DNA from 3 places in the Mesorhizobium sp. AA22 genome. Region 2 is predicted to be linked to each of the others. Evidence: predicted binding sites of a transcription regulator. Region 2 holds the regulator's gene; each other region holds the start of a gene.
The links. Region 2 encodes PhoB, which activates phosphate uptake and scavenging genes when phosphate is short. Its sites were predicted from a motif close to TGTCATNNANCTGTCAT; they were not measured.

Region 1: A9K68_RS03410 (PhoX family phosphatase) is a predicted target of PhoB. The motif match lies at 4,868-4,884, and genes of this name have one in related genera.
Region 3: A9K68_RS22585 (LTA synthase family protein) is a predicted target of PhoB. The motif match lies at 4,470-4,486, and genes of this name have one in related genera.

Annotation. Positions count from the first base shown of each region.
Region 1 is NZ_CP048406.1:716,359-723,098, forward strand. It holds gene A9K68_RS03390 (cytochrome ubiquinol oxidase subunit I) at 1-493, opposite strand, end outside; gene A9K68_RS03395 (ABC transporter ATP-binding protein) at 726-1,652, shown strand; gene A9K68_RS03400 (ABC transporter permease) at 1,649-2,410, shown strand; gene A9K68_RS03405 (hypothetical protein) at 2,382-2,609, opposite strand; gene A9K68_RS03410 (PhoX family phosphatase) at 2,809-4,800, opposite strand; gene A9K68_RS03415 (hypothetical protein) at 5,005-5,343, shown strand; gene A9K68_RS03420 (phosphatase PAP2 family protein) at 5,356-6,057, shown strand; gene A9K68_RS03425 (helix-turn-helix transcriptional regulator) at 6,253-6,522, shown strand; gene A9K68_RS03430 (SulP family inorganic anion transporter) at 6,657-6,740, shown strand, end outside.
Region 2 is NZ_CP048406.1:1,380,016-1,386,755, reverse strand. It holds gene xylF (D-xylose ABC transporter substrate-binding protein) at 1-703, opposite strand, end outside; gene A9K68_RS06695 (ROK family protein) at 966-2,213, shown strand; gene phoB (phosphate regulon transcriptional regulator PhoB) at 2,388-3,077, opposite strand; gene phoU (phosphate signaling complex protein PhoU) at 3,094-3,801, opposite strand; gene pstB (phosphate ABC transporter ATP-binding protein PstB) at 3,840-4,655, opposite strand; gene pstA (phosphate ABC transporter permease PstA) at 4,668-6,281, opposite strand; gene pstC (phosphate ABC transporter permease subunit PstC) at 6,274-6,740, opposite strand, start outside.
Region 3 is NZ_CP048406.1:4,666,862-4,673,601, forward strand. It holds gene mltG (endolytic transglycosylase MltG) at 1-684, opposite strand, end outside; gene fabF (beta-ketoacyl-ACP synthase II) at 787-2,049, opposite strand; gene A9K68_RS22570 (acyl carrier protein) at 2,084-2,320, opposite strand; gene fabG (3-oxoacyl-[acyl-carrier-protein] reductase) at 2,510-3,247, opposite strand; gene fabD (ACP S-malonyltransferase) at 3,307-4,248, opposite strand; gene A9K68_RS22585 (LTA synthase family protein) at 4,516-6,441, shown strand.

The DNA.
Region 1 (6,740 bases), 660 kb from region 2:
CGTGCGCTACGCCGTTGCGCATCTCAAAGCCGACCGGCGTCTGCATCCAGGAATTGAGCGCGATGATCCAGAAGGCCGACAGGGTGGTGCCGCCGGCCACCAGCACGGTTGCCAGCGTGTGGGTGCGGTTGGAGACGCGGCGGAAGCCGAATAGCATGATGCCGAGGAACGCCGCCTCGAGGAAGAAGGCGGTGAGTATCTCATAGGCGAGCAGCGGGCCGGCTATGTTGCCGACGGTCTCCATGTAACCCGGCCAGTTGGTGCCGAACTGGAAGCTCATGGTGACGCCCGAAACCACGCCCATGGCAAAGGACAGCGCGAACACCTTCACCCAGGTGAAATAGGCGCGCATCCAGGCGGTATCGCCTGTGGCGTTGTAGCGAAGCTTGAAGAACAGCAGCATCCAGCCAAGCGCGATGGTGATAGCCGGAAACAGGATATGGAACGAGATGTTCGCGCCGAATTGAATGCGCGAAAGGATGAGCGGGTCCATGGTGGGCTCCGGCTGCTGCTTGTGTCGCAGAAGATAGGCCGGATGCGCTAAACGGTCAAAGCGGCGTGGCGTCACGCGAGGCGGAACGCCGCAGGACTGCGGCAGCGGTGGATGCGTCTTCGCATGCCGATGTCCAGAACTGTCAGGAGTGCCATTGACTTCCGGCTGCGCGCACCGACATTCAGCGGATTGAACCAACAGTTCTCCTTTCAAGCAGCCGTTTTTTTCAGCCATGCCATCGATCATTTCCATTTCCGGGGTCACCAAGACCTACGCCACCGGTTTCAAGGCGCTGAAGGAGATCAACCTCGACATCGAGCGTGGCGAGATCTTTGCGCTGCTCGGGCCGAACGGCGCCGGCAAGACGACGCTGATCTCGATCGTCTGCGGTATCGTCAACCGCTCGTCGGGCACGGTCACCGTCGACGGCTACGATATCGGCCGGGATTATCGCGCCGCGCGCAGCCTCATCGGGCTGGTGCCGCAGGAACTGACCATCGACGCGTTCGAGACCGTATGGGCGACTGTCAGTTACAGCCGCGGCCTATTCGGCAAGCCAGCCAACCCCGCCTTCGTCGAGAAAGTGCTGCGCGACCTGTCGTTGTGGGACAAGAAGGACGCCAAGGCGATCACCCTGTCCGGCGGCATGAAGCGGCGGCTGATGATCGCCAAGGCGTTGTCGCACGAACCGAGAGTGCTGTTCCTCGACGAGCCGACAGCCGGGGTCGACGTCGAGCTGCGCCAGGACATGTGGGCGATGGTGCGCCGGCTGCGCGAGGATGGCGTCACCATCATCCTGACCACACACTATATCGAGGAGGCCGAAGCGATGGCCGACCGCGTCGGCGTCATCAATCGCGGCGAAATCGTGCTGGTCGAGGACAAGGCCGAACTGATGCGCACGCTCGGCCGCAAAAGGCTGTTGCTGGAATTGCGCAGTCCGCTCGCCACCATACCCGAGACGTTTTCGCGCTACGCGCTGGAGCTTGCGCCGGACGGCAATCAACTGACTTACACCTATGACAACCAGAGCGAACGGCCGGGCGTCGCCTCGCTGCTCCGCGACCTTGAGAAGGCCGGCATCCAGTTCCGCGATATCGACACGCAAAACAGCTCGCTCGAGGAGATCTTCGTCAATCTGGTGAGGAGGGACGCATGAACCTGCGAGCAGTCTGGGCGATCTACAAGATGGAGATGGCGCGCGCCTTTCGGACCGTGCTGCAGAGCATCGTGTCGCCTGTCATCTCGACATCGCTCTATTTCGTCGTCTTCGGCTCGGCCATCGGCTCGCGCATCACCGAGATCGACGGTATCAGCTACGGCGCCTTCATTGTGCCGGGGCTGATCATGCTGTCGCTACTGACGCAGTCGATCTCCAACGCCTCCTTCGCCATCTATTTCCCGAAATTCGTCGGCTCGATCTACGAATTGCTGTCGGCGCCAGTGTCCTATCTGGAGATCATCATTGCCTACGTAGGCGGTGCGGCGACCAAGTCGATCATACTCGGCCTGATCATCCTGGCGACCGCGTCGCTGTTCGTGCCGCTGACCATCGAGCATCCGTTCTGGATGCTCTCCTTCCTGGTGCTGACGTCGGTGACCTTCAGCCTGTTCGGGTTCATCATCGGCATCTGGGCGAAGAGCTTCGAGCAGCTGCAGCTGGTGCCGCTGCTGATCATCACGCCGCTGACCTTCCTTGGCGGCAGCTTCTATTCGATCGACATGCTGCCCGGCATCTGGCGCACGGTGACGCTGTTCAACCCCGTCCTCTATCTGGTCAGCGGTTTTCGCTGGAGTTTCTACGGCAAATCCGACGTCTCGATCGGCATCAGCCTCGGCATGACCGTCGTTTTCCTGCTTATCTGCATAGCGATCGTCGCGTGGATCTTCAGGACCGGCTACCGGCTGCGGAACTGACCGGCTTACAGCACGCTGAGCCGTGGGCTAGGCCGGCATCCCTTGAAAGATTGCCCTGGACGGCGGTCGAATAGGCGAGCGAGAAATCGCCATGCCGGCGGACCAGCGCCAGGCGCTCGACATGGGTCAGCTCCTGCCGGGTGACCTTGGGCGCGGCGCCCTGGAGCAGGCGGTCGAAACAATTGCGCAAGGAGGGCATGGTCGAGATTCCGCGTGCCGCGCTTCGGGATAACCCGCAAGCCCGCGGGCTTCGAATCATTGGTGGCAGCGAGAATTGAACGGAAGCCGTTGGCAATTGGGAATAAATTGGCAAGTGGGCATGAAAAAGGAGGGGCTTCGGTCGAGCCAAAACCCCTCCTTCACGATTTACCAGCGTGGACCTGGGAGCGCGATGATCTTTAGACCGCGATCTTGCCACCGCCCTGTTTGGTGATGGCGACGACCGACGGCCGCACCGGCATATCGGGCTTGAAGTCGGGCCAGCGGGTCGACGGGTCCTCGTAGTAAGAGGGACGGCCAAAAGCCTCCCAGTCTTCGCCGCCATCGGCCGGATGCTGAACCGCGACGAAGGCGGTCTGGTCGTCGGGCGTGAATAGCGGGCCGCACATTTCGGCGCCGATCGGCACGCGGAAGAACAGCTTTGATGTCGCCCGCGCCTCGCCTTCGGTGTCGACCGCCCACAGGCCATCGGTGCGGCCGGTCGCCTTCGGGCCCTGGCCATCGGTAGCGACCCAAAGCCGGCCGGCTGAATCGAAGGCGCAATTATCCGGCATGCCGAACCAGCCATTGGCGGTGGTTGCGGTCGAGAAGGTGGCGCCGACTTCTGCCACCGAGGGATCGCCGCATTTCAACAGCACTTCCCATTTGCCCTTGCTGGCAGTGAAATCGCCACCGTCCTCGACGATCTCGATCATGTGGCCGAAAGCGTTTTCGGCGCGTGGGTTGGCGGCATCGACCTGGTCCGTCTTGCGTTTAGAATTGTTGGTCAACATGACGTAGACTTTGCCAGTCGTCGGATTCGGCTGGATATCCTCGGGGCGGTCCATCTTGGTGGCCCCGAGCAGATCGGCGGCACGGCGCGTCTCGATGAGCACGTCGGCCTGGCTGGCAAAGCCGTTCTCCGCCGTCAGCGGGCCCTGGCCGAAGACGATGGGCAGCCATTCGATCGAGCCGTCCTCGGCGAATTTGGCGACATAGAGCGTGCCGTCGTCGAGGAGATCCATGTTGGCGGCGCGGTCCTCGGCGTTGAATTTGCCGGCCGTGACGAATTTGTAGACATAGTCGAAGCGTTCGTCGTCGCCGAGATAGAAGACGACGCGGCCGTCCTTGGCGACGATCGATTCAGCGCCCTCATGTTTGAAGCGGCCCATGGCGGTGCGCTTCCTTGGCACCGAGATCGGATCGTTGACGTCGACCTCGACAATCCAGCCGAAGCGATTCGGCTCGTTCGGCTCCTTGCCGATGTCGAAGCGGTCGTAATGCGCCGCCCACTCATAGGCGCCTTCGGGAATTCCCAGGCGCTTGTAGTTGGCGGCTTCCTTGTGGCCTTCCTGCAGCTCGCCCGAGAAATAGCCGTGTATGTTTTCCTCGGCCATGACGTAGGTGCCCCAGGGCGTGACGCCGCCGGCGCAGTTGTTGACGGTGCCGAAGACCCTCGTGCCGGTCGGGTCGGCACTGGTCTTGACCCGGTCGTGGCCGGCGACCGGGCCGGACAGTGCCATCTCGGTGTTGGAGGTGATGCGGCGATTGAGCTTGCCGTCGCGCACCACCTGCCATTTGCCTGATGCCTTGCGGATTTCGACTATGGTGCCGCCATGCGCGGCCATCTCGATATCGACCTGTTCCTTGCTCAGCGGCGCCTGCTTGGCCTCGCCCTCGACGATGGTGACGAGGCCCGGAAACATCAGATGCGGGTTGGTGTATTCGTGGTTGACCACCAGCAGGCCATGCTCGGCCGAGCCGTCGAGCGGGATGAAGCCGACATAGTCGTTGTTGTAGCCGAACTGTCTTTCCTGGGCTTGCGCCGACTGTTTTGTCGGATCGAATTCCGGCGAATCGGCAAACAGCGGATCGCCCCAGCGCAACAGCACGTCGGCGTCGTAGCCGGCGGCGACATGGTGCTTGTCGTCGACGCCCGCCTCGACCTCGTCGAAGCTGAAGGCCGATCCGCCGGCGGCGCGGGCATCGTCGGCGAGGATCAGCGCCAGCGGGCTGACGGTGGCGGCGATGGCGGTTGCCGCAAGCGATCCCTGCAGGAAACCACGGCGCGAGAAACGTGCGGCGATGATCTCGCCCATTGTCTGGTTGTCGGTGGGATTGGTTCCTGGCCCATCGTTTTCCTCGAGCAGGCTGGTGCGGAAATGGGTGTCGGGAGAGCGATGTTCTGTCATGGCTTGCCTCTGGCTTTCTTTGGGATGGCTTGAGCGTGCTGCTTGACTGACCGCGTATCGTCGGCAGATCACAGTTTGATGACGTTGCCGGCCAATATCCAGCCCCGATTTCGTGTCCATGATCAGCCTCGCTTGACCGCGACCGGCGCTTCGGAAACAAGATCAGCGGCAGGGCGCGGAAGGACCGCGTCAGAGGGACAAAAAGTGAGTTTCTGGGGACTGGGGCAGCTCGGCATTTCGACGGTGATCTTCCTGCTGGCAGCGACGGCGGCCAAGCAATGGGGACTGGCGCCGAGCTTCGGCAAGATCGTTTTGACTTTGGCGCTGTATTCGGCGGGCAATCTGATCATGCTGAGGCTGATCCGTGAATTCGGCATGTCGGTGTCGTTCAGCCTGTCGGCGGTGATCCAGCTGGTGTCGGTGAACGTGGTGGCACTGGTGTTCTTCGGCGAGCGCGTCAATGCGTTGCAGGCGACCGGCATCGTGCTCGCCATCGCAGCGGTGGCACTGATCACGCTCGGGCCCTATCTGCAAAGGCCGTAACAGCGAGGGCCGATGAAGAATACCGCAAGCAAGCTGCTCAACAGAATCGAATTCCCGGTGCTGCTCGCCGGACTGGTCATCGCCTGCGGACTGTGGGGGTTTGAGGAACTGATGGAGGTGGCGCGAGACACTACGCCGCACGCCTTCGATACGGAAATCCTGCTCGCCTTCCGTGAAGCGGGCCAGCCCGACAATCCGATCGGACCGCTATGGCTGGAAGGGGCGATGCGCGACATCACCAGCCTCGGCAGCGCCAGCGTGCTCGTGTTGATCACGGCCGCCGTGATCGTCTATCTGCTGCTGATCCACAGGCCGGGACCAGCGTTTCTCGTCCTCGTCGCAGTGGCGGGCGGGCAGGCCCTGTCGAGCACGCTGAAGCTCGGAATCGACCGGCCGCGCCCCGATCTGGTTTCGCATCTCGCCGACGTGGCATCGCTTTCGTTTCCGAGCGGCCACGCGATGCTGTCGGCGGTGACATATTTGACGCTGGGCAGCATGGCGTCGCGCTTCCTGCCTGGGCGAACGACGAAGATTTACGTGCTGTCGCTGGCTGTGCTGACGACCCTGCTGGTCGGCATCAGCCGCGTCTATCTCGGCGTTCATTGGCCATCCGACGTGCTGGCCGGCTGGTGCGCCGGCTTCGCCTGGGCGATGCTGTGCTGGCTGGCCGCATGGGCGCTACAGCGATGGCGCGGGCAGAGCGACGGCGGCTGAACCGGCCGTTCAGAACGACGCTGCGCTAATTCTCCTCGAAGTTGCGGCACTGGGGCCTGCTGTCCCAGCTGGCGCGCAGGCTCTGCAGGACGCAAACGGTCTGGTGTGCATGTGTGACATATGCGTCATGATGCTTGAACCATCACAATGATGGTATTATACATGGACCTGCAGACTCAGACGGGGGTTTAGCCGATGATCACTGCCGCGCAGATGCGCGCCGCGAGGGCGCTGGCCGGCATCGATCAGAAGACGCTCGCCGAGCGCGCCGGGGTTTCGCTTCCCACCATTCAGCGTATGGAAGCGAGCGACGGCGTCGTCAGGGGCGTGGTCGACACGCTGATGAAGGTCATCCAGGCTCTCGATGAGGCCGGCGTGGAACTGATCGGCGAGAACCAGGCCAGCGAGCGCGGCGGCAGGGGCGTGCGCCTCAAGCCGATCGTGCCGAAGAACCCGCCAGGCTGAGCCCGCAAAGTCGCGACGGCGACCGCCGACAGTCCTGCCGACGATCCCGCCGCCTCCTTGGTTTTTATGCATGTCGTTGCCCCAAAACCGCTGTGCACTTTTGGGCGACATGCATCAGGAGCGGAAGGCAGTCTATGGATCAAATCCGGCGGACAATTCATCAACCGGCGCGGCCGACATTCTCCGAATTGTTCACGCCGAAGCTGGTGACGGTGCTG
Region 2 (6,740 bases):
AGCCTTGCGCCGTCAGCGCCGCGACGACGCCACCAGCGGTGCCGTCATTGGCGGCAACCACCGCATCGACCTTGTTGTCGTTGGCGGTCAGGAACTGTTCCATGTTCTTCTGGGCGTTGGCGGGAAGCCAGCCGTCCGTATAGGCCTCGCCGACATTCTTGATCTTGCCGCTGTCGATGGCATCCTTGAGCACTTCCATGGAGCCGGCGAACAGGAAATCGGCATTCGGATCGGCGCCCGAGCCCTTGATGAAGACGTAATTGCCTTCCGGCGCCACCTTGAACACTTCGCGGGCCTGCATGCGGCCGACTTCCTGGTTGTCGAAGGTCAAATAGAAGACGTCCTTGTTCTCGATCAGCCGGTCATAGCCGACGACCGGAATGCCTTCGTCCAGCGCCTTCTGCACCGCCGGCCCGATGGCCGAGGCATCCTGCGCGAGGATGATCAGCGCGTTGGCGCCCTGCGAGATCAGGCTCTCGACGTCGGTCAGCTGCTTGCCGGGATTGGACTGTGCATCGGCTGAAATATACTTGTCGCCGGCGGCCTCGATCGCCGACTTCATGGCGGCTTCGTCAGTCTTCCAGCGCTCTTCCTGGAAGTTCGACCACGAAACACCGATGACCTTGTCCTTCGCCTGTGCGACCGACGCGAGCGTCAGCGACATGGCGACCCCCGCCAGAATGGCGGCTGTGAATCTATTCATGATATTCCTCCCTGCGCCGCGTACGGCGCGACCAACTGGCCCAAAGGCCTGCACAAAAGCTCTTTTTTTCGAGCCTCGAAAAAATACTGATCCAACGCCGAAGCACTGTCAACATGAATTCTGATGGAATTTTGGTGTCCTGTTGGCTTTTTTTCGAGCCTCGGAATAAACAATGACAGGTCCTTCTGCTTCTGCCAGTATTTGTCGGCCTGACGGCTTCCGATTCATGAGCGGCCGCGGCAATAGGGTAGGAAGCAAAACAATGTCGGTTGGGATCCGCCATGACGATTTGCGCCGGCGCAACCGGGCGATGGTTATTTCGGCCGTACGGCGCGCAGGCCAGCCGTCACGGACCGAGATCGCCGCAACCACCGGCCTCAGCCATTCGACCATATCGGCGATCTCTTCCGACCTGATCCACGAAGGCATCCTGGCCGAGAGCAAGGCGAGTGAGACCGTTTCGCTGAAACGTGGCCGGCCGCAGGTTGGCCTCAGCCTCAATCCGGAAGCCGCTGCGGTATTGGCCGTCGTGTTGTCGCTGAATTCGCTGTCGGTCGCTGTCATCGACTATGCCGGACAAGTGGTCGCCGAGGAACAGCGCCGGCTGGACACGCTGACCATGTCGCGCGACGAGCTGATCGACGAATGTGTCGCCATAGTCCGGCGCCGGCTCGAAGACCCCGACCTCGACGTCCAAAGCGTCGCCCGCATCGCGCTGGCGATCCAGGGTATTACCGATTCCCATGCGCGCGCCATGTTGTGGTCGCCGATCACGCCGCAGACGAACATCGCCTTCGCCGACATTCTGGAACGCGAGTTCGGCATCCCGGCCATTATGGAGAACGACTGCAACATGATGGCCGTGGCGCTGCGCCGGCGCGACCCGGATCGCTACCGCGACGATTTCATCGCCATCCTGCTCTCGCATGGCATCGGTATGGGGCTGGTGCTCAAGGGCGAGCTGTTCACCGGCACCCATTCCTCAGGCGGCGAATTCGGCCACATGATTCATCGGCCGAGCGGCGCGCTTTGCCGCTGCGGGCGGCGTGGTTGCGTCGAGGCTTATGCCGGCAACTACGCTATCTGGCGCAACGCGAGGCAATTGAGCGAGAACGCCGAGCCGGTCGCCGATGTCAGCGACGCCGAGATGCGGGCACTGGCGGCCCGGGCGCGCGAGACGGACGGACCGGAGCGCGAAGCCTACCGCAAGGCCGGCGAGGCGCTCGGCTTCGGGCTCGGCAGCCTGTTCGCGCTGATCGATCCGGCGCCGGTCGCCATGGTCGGTGCCAGCGCTGCCGCCTTCGACCTGATCGAGCCGGCCCTGCGCGAGGCCATCGCCCAGACCGCGGGCGGCCAGCATTCGGGTTCGATTTCCTTCGACACCGAGCCGAACGAACTGCCGCTGATCCGAGAAGGCTGCGCCATGCGGGCGCTGAGCTTCGTCGACCAAGAGATCTTCGCGCCGAGCATCCAGGCACGAGCCGGCTCGGTCGGAAAGAACGTGGCTTGAACTCGAAGGGAGGATCCCGGATCGCGACTTGGGGTGTGTTGAGATTCAGGTCAGGCCGAGTCGAGAATGGTGGGTTCCGAGAACCGGAGCGGAGCGTACTTTTGGGTACGTGAGCACCGGAAGCCCAGGAAGCCGGCGTTCGCAGGCCGGCACCACCTGGATATCAGCACATCCCTAGTCTTCCCTGATCGCATAGCCCGCGCCGCGGATGGTGCGGATGACATCGGGCATGCGACCATTGTTGACCGCCTTGCGCAACCGGCCGACATGGACGTCCACCGTGCGCTCGTCGATGTAGATCGTCTCGCCCCAGACATTGTCGAGCAACTGGCTGCGCGAGAAGACCCGACCCGGGTGCCGCATCATGAATTCGAGCAGCCGGAATTCGGTCGGCCCGAGCCGGATCTCGCTCTTCTTGCGATAGACCCTGTGCGATTCACGATCGAGCATGATGTCGCCGACCTTCAGCACGCTGGACAGTACTTCCGGCTTGGCGCGGCGCAGCAGCGCCTTGACCCTGGCCATGAATTCCGGTGTCGAGAACGGCTTGACCAGATAGTCGTCGGCTCCGGTGGAAAGGCCGCGAACCCGGTCGCTCTCCTCGCCGCGCGCGGTCAGCATGATGATCGGCAGCCGCTCGGTTTCGGGACGCACCCGAAGGCGCCGGCAAAGCTCGATGCCCGAAACCGCCGGCACCATCCAGTCGAGCACCAGAAGATCGGGCACGTTTTCCTGCAGCCGGATTTCGGCCTCGTCGCCGCGCGTCACCACCTCGACCTGATAGCCTTCGGATTCCAGATTGTAGCGGAGGAGGACGCCCAGCGGCTCTTCATCCTCCACCACCATGATGCGCGGCGCGATCATCGGCCGGTCACTCCTGTCATGTCGCCGGCGCCGACATCGTCGTTTCGTCGAGCTTCGGGCGATCCGCCGGCAATTGCTGCCCGGTCACGACAAAGTAGGCGTTTTCGGCTATGTTGGTGACATGATCGCCGATGCGTTCGAGATTCTTGGCGCAAAACAGAAGATGGGTGCAAGCGGTGATGTTGCGCGGATCCTCCATCATGTAGGTCAGGAGTTCGCGGAAAACCGCCGTGTATTTCACGTCGATCTTCTGATCGTCGGCGCGCAGTTCTTTCAAAGCGCCGGCATTGCGCGACACATAGTGCTCAACCACCCCGCGGAGCTGCACAAGAACGAGATCCGCCATCGCGTCGATACCGTGCGACAGATTACGCGGCGTGGTGCTCTGCCCGACTGCGCTGACCCGCTTGGCTATGTTTTTGGCCAAATCGCCGATGCGCTCGAGATCACCGGCCATGCGGATTGCGCCAACCACCGCGCGCAGATCTTGCGCCATCGGCTGCCGCTTGGCGATCAGCGTGATCGCACTGTCGTCGAGTTCGCGCTGCCGCGCATCCATGATCGCGTCGTCCGAGACGACACGCTGCGCCATCGCATTGTCTGACGCAAGCAACGCGCGGATCGAGGCTGCGACCATCGCGGCGGCGAGCTCGTCCATGTCGCGGATCAGCCTGTCGATGTGCTCCAGTTCCTCGTCGAAAGATGCGACGGTGTGTTCACCCATGATCCTGTCCTCGTGTTCGAAATTCGCCGCCGGACCGCTCAGCCGAACCGGCCGGTGATGTAGTCCTGGGTGCGCTTGTCGTCGGGATTGGTGAACATCTTGTCGGTTGCGCCCTCCTCGACCAGGTAGCCGAGATGGAACATCGCCGTGCGTTGCGACACGCGCGCTGCCTGCTGCATCGAGTGGGTGACGATGACGATCGTGTAGTTCTGGCGCAGTTCGTCGATCAGTTCCTCGACGCGGGCGGTGGCGATCGGATCCAGCGCCGAACAGGGCTCGTCCATCAGAATCACTTCCGGCGACACGGCGATGGCGCGCGCGATGCACAGGCGCTGCTGCTGTCCGCCGGAGAGACCGGTGCCCGACTCGAGCAGGCGATCCTTGACCTCGTTGAACAGACCGGCCTTCTTCAGGCTCGATTCAACAATGCCGTCCAACTCGGACTTGCTCCTGGCCAGGCCGTGAATGCGCGGACCGTAGGCGACGTTTTCATAGATCGACTTCGGAAACGGGTTCGGCTTCTGGAATACCATGCCGACGCGAGCTCGCAGCTCGACGACATCGATTTTCGGGTCGTAAACATCCTCGCCGTCGAGCGTTATCTTGCCGCTCACCCGCGCGATATCGATCGTGTCGTTCATTCGGTTCAGGCAACGCAGGAAGGTCGACTTGCCACAGCCCGATGGGCCGATCAACGCCGTCACCTGGTTCTCGCGGACATCGAGGTCCACGTCGAACAGAGCTCGCTTCTCACCGTAATGAACAGAGACCTTTTCGCCCTTCATCTTGATCGAAGGGGCATTGGTTCCGCTGCTCAGTTTCTGTTCGACGCCGGCTTCCGTCATGATGTTCATATCCTCTACCCCTTACCAGCGCCGCTCGAAGCGCCTGCGCAGTATCACTGCAATGGCGTTCATGATGACCAAAAACAGCAGCAAGATCAAAATCGCCGCCGAAGTCTTCTGCTGGAATCCAGCTTCCGGGAAATCCGCCCACATGAATATCTGCACCGGCAGGATCGTCGCGGGATCGGTAAAGCCGCCGGGAATGTCGACGATGAAGGCGACCATGCCGATCATCAGCAACGGCGCGGTTTCGCCCAGCGCATGCGCCATTCCGAGAATGGTGCCGGTCATGATGCCCGGCATCGCCAGCGGCAGGACGTGATGGAATACGGTCTGAACCTTGGAGGCTCCGATGCCAAGCGCCGCCTCGCGGATCGACGGTGGCACCGCGCGCAGCGAAGCGCGCGAGGCGATAATGATGATCGGCAGGGTCATCAGCGCCAGCACCATGCCGCCGACCACCGGGGCGGAGCGCGGCATGCCGAAGAAATTCAGGAATACGGCAAGTCCAAGCAGGCCGAAGACGATCGAAGGCACCGCCGCCAGATTGTTGATATTCACTTCGATCATCGTCGTCAGCCGGTTCTTGGGCGCAAATTCCTCAAGATAGATCGCCGCTGAAACGCCGATCGGGAAGGCGATGGCCAGCGTTACGATCATGGTCAGGAACGATCCGACGACCGCGCCCCAGACACCGGCCAGTTCCGGCTCGCGGCTTGCGCCGGTGAAGAAGAAGATCGAGTTGAACCGGCTTTCGATCAGGCCGGCGCTCTTCAGCGTGTCGAGCCAGACGATCATCTTGTCCGAAATCTTTCGCGATGCTTCCGGCGCCTCGATTACGCGCAGGAATGCCTGGCCGCTCGCGGCGGGCGCCGTGCTGTCCAGCGCCTCGATCACCGTGCCCTTAGCGATCACCATGCCGTTGGCCGCAGGTGACAGCGCGGTCAGCTTGACCGTGCCGCCATTGAACGCGACCAGCAGCGACGACGCGCCACTCGTCAGGGTGAGCATGCCGTTTTCGCCCTCGGCCGCACCATGGCCGCGCGCCAGCGCCAGCATGGCATCGTCGCCGAAGGTCAGATCGATGTCGCCGCTGGTTTGCGAAGGCGTGACGCTTGTCGAAATCGCTTCGTCCGAACCGACGTCGGCAAGCAGACCCTTGAGATAGAGGTCGGCAAAATCGTCAAGTGGAACCGCATAGTCCACCGTTCCTCCGAGCATCCCCGGATCAGCCGCAATATCCTTGCGCAGGAACACGCCTGTGCCGGTGGAAATCAGTCCGCGCAGCAGGCGCTTGTCCTGGCGGCTCGTCACATCCGGAAATTTTGCCGTAAGCGCTTCCTGAGCGATGGCGTCGTAATTCACTTCGTCGAGTTTCGCCGGGTCGACCTTGGCCGCCGAAAGATCGATCGGCAGCGTCACATAGTTCTGCCGCAGCGCCGGAATCGCCTGCGTGACGATCGTCGACAGGAGCAGCACAAGGAACAAGCCGGCCAACGCAACAGCTGCGGCGCCAAGCCATTTGAACCACGTTTCCGTGCGGTAGCGGCCCTTCAGCCGCGCCTTCGCGGCATCGTCGGTATGAATGCTGACCGGCCGTCCGACGGCGCCCAATGACGAGATCGCATCAGTCATATTGCTCTCGGTATTTCTGGACGACGCGCAACGCGACGATGTTGAGGGAAAGCGTGATGCAGAACAGCACCAGGCCGAGTGCGAAGGCTGCAAGCGTCTTGGCGCTGTCGAACTCCTGGTCGCCCACCAGCAGCGTCACGATCTGCACGGTCACGGTTGTGACCGCTTCGAGCGGGTTGGCCGTGAGGTTTGCCGCCAGGCCCGCCGCCATGACCACGATCATTGTTTCGCCGATTGCGCGGCTGACGGCAAGCAGCATCGCTGAAACGATGCCCGGAAGGGCAGCAGGAAGGACCACCTTGCGGATGGTTTCCGACTTGGTCGCGCCGAGGCCGGCGGAACCGTCTCTCAGGGATTGCGGAACGGCGTTGATCACATCATCGGAAAGCGAGGAAACGAAGGGAATGATCATGATACCCATGACCACGCCTGCGGCGAGCGCAGATTCGGACGCGACGT
Region 3 (6,740 bases), 3.3 Mb from region 2:
CTGCCAGACTTCCTCGACCAGCTTCTTCTGATCCGCCAAAAGCTTGTCGACCATCTGCTGGCGTGTCGCGCCGCGGGTGAAACGCAGCGTGTCGGTAGCAAGACTGCCCTCGGGTGGAATGGTCGCCGGCATATCGCCGTCGAGCGCTGCCTGCTCTGCGATGCGCTGCAGCGCCTGCTCGACCGTCAGTCCCTCGGGGACGGTCAGCGAATACATCACCGACTTGCCGCTCTTCAGCAACTCCATGATGTCGCGCATGGAGGCCTGCGGCTTGATCTCGTATTCGCCGGCCTTCAGGGCAGAATCATTGCCAAAGGCACGCACGCCAAGGCGGAAGATGCGCGCGTCGCTGATCAGTCCGCGCCGCTCGAGCTGCTCTGCAATTTCCTGGACGCCGGTGTTCGGCTTGACCAGGAAGGTGTCGGCATTGGCAGACGGGCCGGGCTCGTTGAATTCCTGCTTGCCGAAATACAATGCGAAACCGGCCGCCAGAATCAACAGCATCACCAAGGAGATGACGAAGTTCATGAACACAACGAACTGGCTGCGCGAGGCGCGGGAGCGCTTGGGCGGCGGCGTGCCGGCTTCGGGCCGCAATGCCTCGCTGGCCGTCTTCGGCACAATCGGACTCGACGGTGTGGACCGTTGCCCGAATTCCCCGTTGTCCGCCGCATTCGTGTTCATGGCGCCCTACCGTTTGGTCTTGCAACGAATCCCCTTGGGCAGAGTAGGGGCGAATATGGCAAAATTGACGGCACGCATACGCCGTGCCGGCCAGCGGACCGGTCAGCCATTGTAGCGCTGGAAGACCAGCGAGGCGTTGGTGCCGCCGAAGCCGAAGGAATTGGACAGCGCCACGTCGATCTGGCGGGAGCGCGGCTTGTGCGGCACCAGGTCGATCGCCGTCTCTCGATCCGGGTTGTCGAGATTGATGGTGGCCGGCGCGATGTTGTCGCGAATGGCGAGGATCGAAAAGATCGCCTCGGCGGCGCCCGCTGCACCCAGAAGATGGCCTATCGACGACTTGGTCGACGACATCGATATTTTCGACGCAGCGTTGCCGACCAGCCGCTCGACCGCGCCGAGCTCGATCGTGTCGGCCATGGTCGAGGTGCCGTGCGCATTGATGTAGTCGACGTCTGCGGGCGTCAGCTTGGCCCGGTTCAGCGCCGCAACCATGCAGCGGAAGGCGCCGTCGCCATCTTCGGCCGGCGCGGTGATGTGATAGGCATCGCCGGTCAAGCCGTAACCGGTGACCTCGGCATAGATCTTGGCGCCGCGCGCCTTGGCGTGTTCCAGCTCCTCCAGAATGACGACGCCGGCGCCCTCGCCCATGACGAAGCCGTCGCGGTCACGGTCATAGGGACGCGAGGCCGTTTCCGGAGCTTCGTTGCGGTCGGTCGACAGCGCCCGGCAAGCGGCGAAACCGGCGATCGACAGCCGGGTCACCGGCGCTTCCGCGCCGCCTGCGACCATCACGTCAGCATCGCCCCACATGATCAGCCGAGCTGCATCGCCGATGGCATGCGCGCCGGTGGAGCAAGCGGTGACGACGGCGTGGTTGGGGCCTTTCAGCCCATGCCGGATCGAAACCTGACCGGAGACGAGATTGATGATCTGGCCGGGGATAAAGAACGGGCTGATGCGGCGCGGACCGCGCTCCTTCAGGATCATCGCGTTCTCGGCGATGCCTTCGATGCCGCCGATGCCGGAGCCGATCAGCACGCCGGTGGCGCACTGCTCCTCATGGGACTTCGGCGCCCACCCCGAATCCTTCAGCGCCTCGTCGGCGGCCGCGATCCCGTAGAGGATGAAGTCACCGATCTTGCGCAGTTCCTTCGGCTCGAGAACGGCCTCGGGATTGAAGGTGGCGTTCTCACCATTGCCGCGGGGAACGACGTGGGCGACCTTGCAGGCAAGATCCTCCACCTCGAACTCGGTGATGCGCTTGGCTGCGCTGCGGCCGGTCAGGAGCTCCTTCCAGCCATGCTCGAAACCCACGCCGAACGGCGAAAGCAGCCCAAGGCCCGTGACGACGACACGCCTCATCGCAGGTCCTCCTCGCTGGTGACTGCAAATAGCGTCAGGCCGAAGCCTTATCGATGTACTTCACCGCATCGCCAACAGTCAGGATGGTTTCGGCCGCATCGTCCGGGATCTCGACGCCGAATTCTTCTTCGAACGCCATGACGAGTTCGACCGTGTCGAGACTGTCCGCGCCCAGATCATCGATGAAGCTCGCCTGCTCCGTCACCTTGTCGGCATCGACGCCAAGGTGCTCGATAACGATCTTCTTGACGCGCTCTGCGGTGTCACTCATTTGGGCATCCTCGTCTTTTGTTTGTCTGTCTTCGTTAGCGGGCGGAATGCCGCTAATCAAGCTGAAAGATGGTCCTGTCGGAAACGCAACGGCACCGGACCGGTTTTTGCCCGAACCGCCGGGTTGCGGGCCGCATTACACGAAAATCGGCCTGGGTCCAAGGCGAAAAGGGGTGTTTTCCCGCAACTGTCAAATCATCGCCATGCCGCCATTCACGTGAATGGTCTGGCCGGTGACATAGGCAGCTTCGTTGGAAGCGAGATAGGCGACGGCCGAAGCGACTTCGGCGCTGGTGCCCATGCGCCGTGTCGGGATCGCCGCCATGATCGCATCTTTCTGCTTGTCGTTGAGCTTGTCGGTCATCGCCGATTCGATGAAGCCGGGGGCGACGCAGTTGACCGTGATTTTGCGGGTGGCGATCTCCTGCGCCAGCGACTTGGAAAAGCCGATCATGCCGGCCTTGGAGGCGCAGTAATTGGTCTGGCCGGGATTGCCGGTGACGCCAACCACGGAGGTGATGTTGATGATGCGGCCATGCCGGCGCCGCATCATCGGATGGGTGAGTTCGCGGGTCAGGCGGAACACGGCGGTCAGATTGACCTCGAGCACCGTATCCCAGTCGGCGTCCGCCATGCGTACGAACAGACCGTCCTTGGTGATGCCGGCATTGTTGACGAGAATGTCGACGCCTTCGAGATCGGCCTCGACCTTCTGGCCGAGCGCCTTGACCTCGTCGCGATTGGAAAGGTTCGCCGGGAACAGCTTGACCCGGTCGCCGAGTTCGGTCGCCAGCGTCTCCAGCTTTTCGACGCGGGTGCCGTGCAGGCCGACGACGGCGCCCTGCGCATGCAGCACCCTGGCGATCGCCTCGCCGATGCCTCCCGATGCGCCTGTGACGAGGGCCTTGCGGCCGGTCAATTCGAACATGTCTTGTCTCCTGATCTAAGAGAGAACACCCTCCACGGGCGGGGTCGAATCTCGGTTGGCTATGCGAGCGCCGCCAGCGCCGCGTCGACATCCGCCGGCGTGCCGACGGCGCCGGTAGCCATATCGCGGTTGATGCGCCGCGCCAGTCCCGACAGCACCTTGCCGGCGCCCACCTCGTAAAGCGTCGCAATGCCATTCGCGCCGAACCATTCCACCGTTTCGCGCCAGCGCACGCGGCCGGTCACCTGTTCGACCAGACGGCGGGCGATTGCGTCCGGATCGCTGGACGGAGTGACCGACACGTTGGAGACCACGGGCACGAACGGCGCGTTCTTCGTGACATCGGCCAATGCCTCGCGCATGACCTCGGCCGCCGGTGCCATCAGCGCCGAATGGAAGGGCGCCGAGACCTGCAGCATCAGCGCCCGCTTGGCGCCCTTTTCCATGCACAGTCTCGCCGCCAGTTCGACCGCCGCGCTGGCACCGGAGATCACCAGTTGGCCACCGCCATTGTCGTTGGCGATCTGGCAAACTGAACCTTTGGCCGCTTCAGCGCAGGCGTCTTCGACATCGGCCTGTTCCAGCCCGATGATCGCCGCCATGGCGCCTTCACCGGCCGGCACAGCCGCCTGCATGGCATTGCCGCGGATACGCAAAAGCCGGGCCGCATCGGCCACCGAAACGAAACCGGCGGCGGCAAGTGCCGAATATTCGCCGAGCGAGTGGCCGGCGACATAGGCGACCTTGTCCCTCAGCGAGAGGCCGCGCGATTCCAGCGCCCGGATCGCGGCGAGCGACACAGCCATCAGCGCCGGCTGGGCATTGGCGGTCAGCGTCAGCCTCTCTTCCGGCCCTTCCCAGATCAGCTTCGACAGGTTTTCGCCAAGCGCCTCGTCGACCTCTTCGAAGATATTCCGCGATTCCGGAAAGGCGTCCGCGAGGTCCTTGCCCATGCCGACAGCCTGGCTGCCCTGTCCCGGAAAGGTGAATGCGACGGCCATGTGTGGCTCCCAAGCGGCTGATTTTTCCTGCCTGTGACGCAAGGCGGGCGGGCAAGTCAAGTCCGCTGGCAGCCCGACGCGGGTCGCTCCGGCTCGGTATCGCTGGCCGAGTACCTGTTCCAAAAGGCTTTTTTTCGATCACTCATGATGAAAATCGCTCACGATTCGTTTGCTGGCTCTTCTTATTTCAGCCACAGGCGTTAGCTTTTCGTGACATATCGATGACAGCTCAATGACACTTTTGTGTATGGTCGGGGGAATTGTAAGGTGGCAAGGACTAGGAAAGGCGTTGGCAAAGCCGCGCCACAGTTTCTGGAAGGCGATCCGGCCACCGGCTATCTGCCGGGCCGGAAATGGCCTGTTATCCGCTATGGCCTCGTCAGCCTTCTCGCCGCCACCATCCTGGTTTTTGCGATCGAACTGATCGTGCGCGGCGACTTTGCCGGCACCGTCGCCTTCTTCCTGCAGCCCTTCAAGCCGGGCTGGACCACCATCATCATCTTCGCGCTTATCCTGATCGGCCTCGACGCCGTGCTCGGCCGCAGCCACCAGAGCCTGATGATCGTCGCGCCGCTGACGCTTGCGCTGGCCTTTGTCGGCCATCAGAAATCGCTCTATCTCGGCGATCCGCTCTATCCGACCGATTTCCTCTATTCACGCCAGATCGTGGCGCTGATGCCGCTGCTGGTGCGCGAACGTCCGGGAACCGCCATCGCTCTGGCGATCGGAATCGTTGGCAGCCTGTCGCTGCTCGTTTATGGCTGGCGGCTCTGGCGCCGCCGGGTACCGGCGCTCAGCCGCAAGGGTCGCCTGGCCCGGCTGACATTGACCGTGCCGTTGCTCGCCTTCTTCGTCTCGATCATGGATTACGCGACCTTCTCGTGGACGCGGGACCGGCTGCAGATCATCCCGATCATGTGGGACCAGAAGGAAAACTACGCCTCCAATGGCTTCGCGCTCGCCTTCGCGCTCAACGTACCGATGGCGCATGTCTCTTCGCCTGCCGGCTACTCCGACAAGTCGATCGCAGCGATCGACAGGCCTGACGTGACGGCCTCGGTGCCGGCCGAGAAGCCCGACATCATCATCGTCATGAGCGAATCATTCTGGGATCCGACCGAACTGCCCGGCGTCAACATCACGCCCGATCCGATTCCCACTGTGCGGGCCCTGCGCTCGGGCTACATGTTCTCACCCGAATTCGGCGGCATGACCGCCAATGTCGAATTCGAGGCGCTGACCGGCTTTTCCAACGCCTTCCTGCCGGCCGGCAGCATCCCCTACCAGCAATATGTCCGCGCGCCGGTGCCGTCGATGGCGACGTTCTTGAAGAGCCAGGGCTATGAGACGCGCGCCATCCATCCGGGCACGAGCTGGTTCTGGAACCGCACGCCGGTCTATGCGGATTTCGGCTTCGACGACTTCAAGTCGGAAGAAAATATGCCATATCTCGAAAAGCGCGGTCCGCTGGCCTCGGACGCGGCGATGACCGACGAGATCATCCGCGAGGCCGATGCCACCGACGATCCGCTCTTCTTCTTCGCCGTCAGCCTGCAGAATCACGGACCCTACGAGCCGAATCGCTACTACAATCCGACCCACAAGGTGCATGCGCCGACCAGCCAGTGGGCAAAGGATTCACTGCTGAGCTTCACCGAGGGTGCATCCGACGCCGATAAGGGCCTCGAGCGCCTTGTCGAATGGGCGAAGAACCGCCAACGGCCGACAGTCATCGCCTTCTTCGGCGACCATCTGCCGCCGCTCGGCCCGGTCTATGTCGAGACCGGCTTCCTCAAAGATAATGTCGCGCCGCGCAAAGAGCCGCCTGACCAGATGCTGCTGCATCACCAGACGCCGCTGGTCGTATGGTCGAACCGCACCGGGCCGGCCGCGGACATGGGCGCGGTAAGTCCGGCTTTCCTGCCCTACCATATCCTGACCACGGCCGGGATCAGCCATCCCTATTACACCGGCTTCCTCGGCCAGATGCGCGAGCGCTACAGCGTTGTCGATCGTAATTTGTTGATGAAGCCGACGGGCGAGGACACGCCCGACTGGGCGCGACAGAAGAAGATCGATCCGGCCATTCGCGATTTCCGTCTGCTGCAATACGACATGATGTTCGGCAAGCGCCATGCGGCGCCCGATTTCTTCCCGGAAACGGTGAACAAGCGCGTCCCGCATACAAGCTGAAGATGCCGCGACGTATCGTCCTTGGAGCGGCGGGTTTTCGGCTCGCCCTTGCCTTGCGGTCAAATTCCTGTATAGACGCCCGCAATCTGCCGGTCCTTGCTGGGGGCTGAACGGAGGGCCGGAGGTTTTTTGAAAACCTTCGTGTGGAGCCAGAAGCGCTTCCGCCTCCCGTGTCTCCGCTCTCGACCGTCTCGTCATGCTCCTTTCTTCCCCGCCCCCTTCTAGGGATCGGCGGGTCAGAGAAGTTGCAGAGGCTTTTGCCGCGGGAACCGGGAGAGAAACGAAGAAAGGCGAAGAAC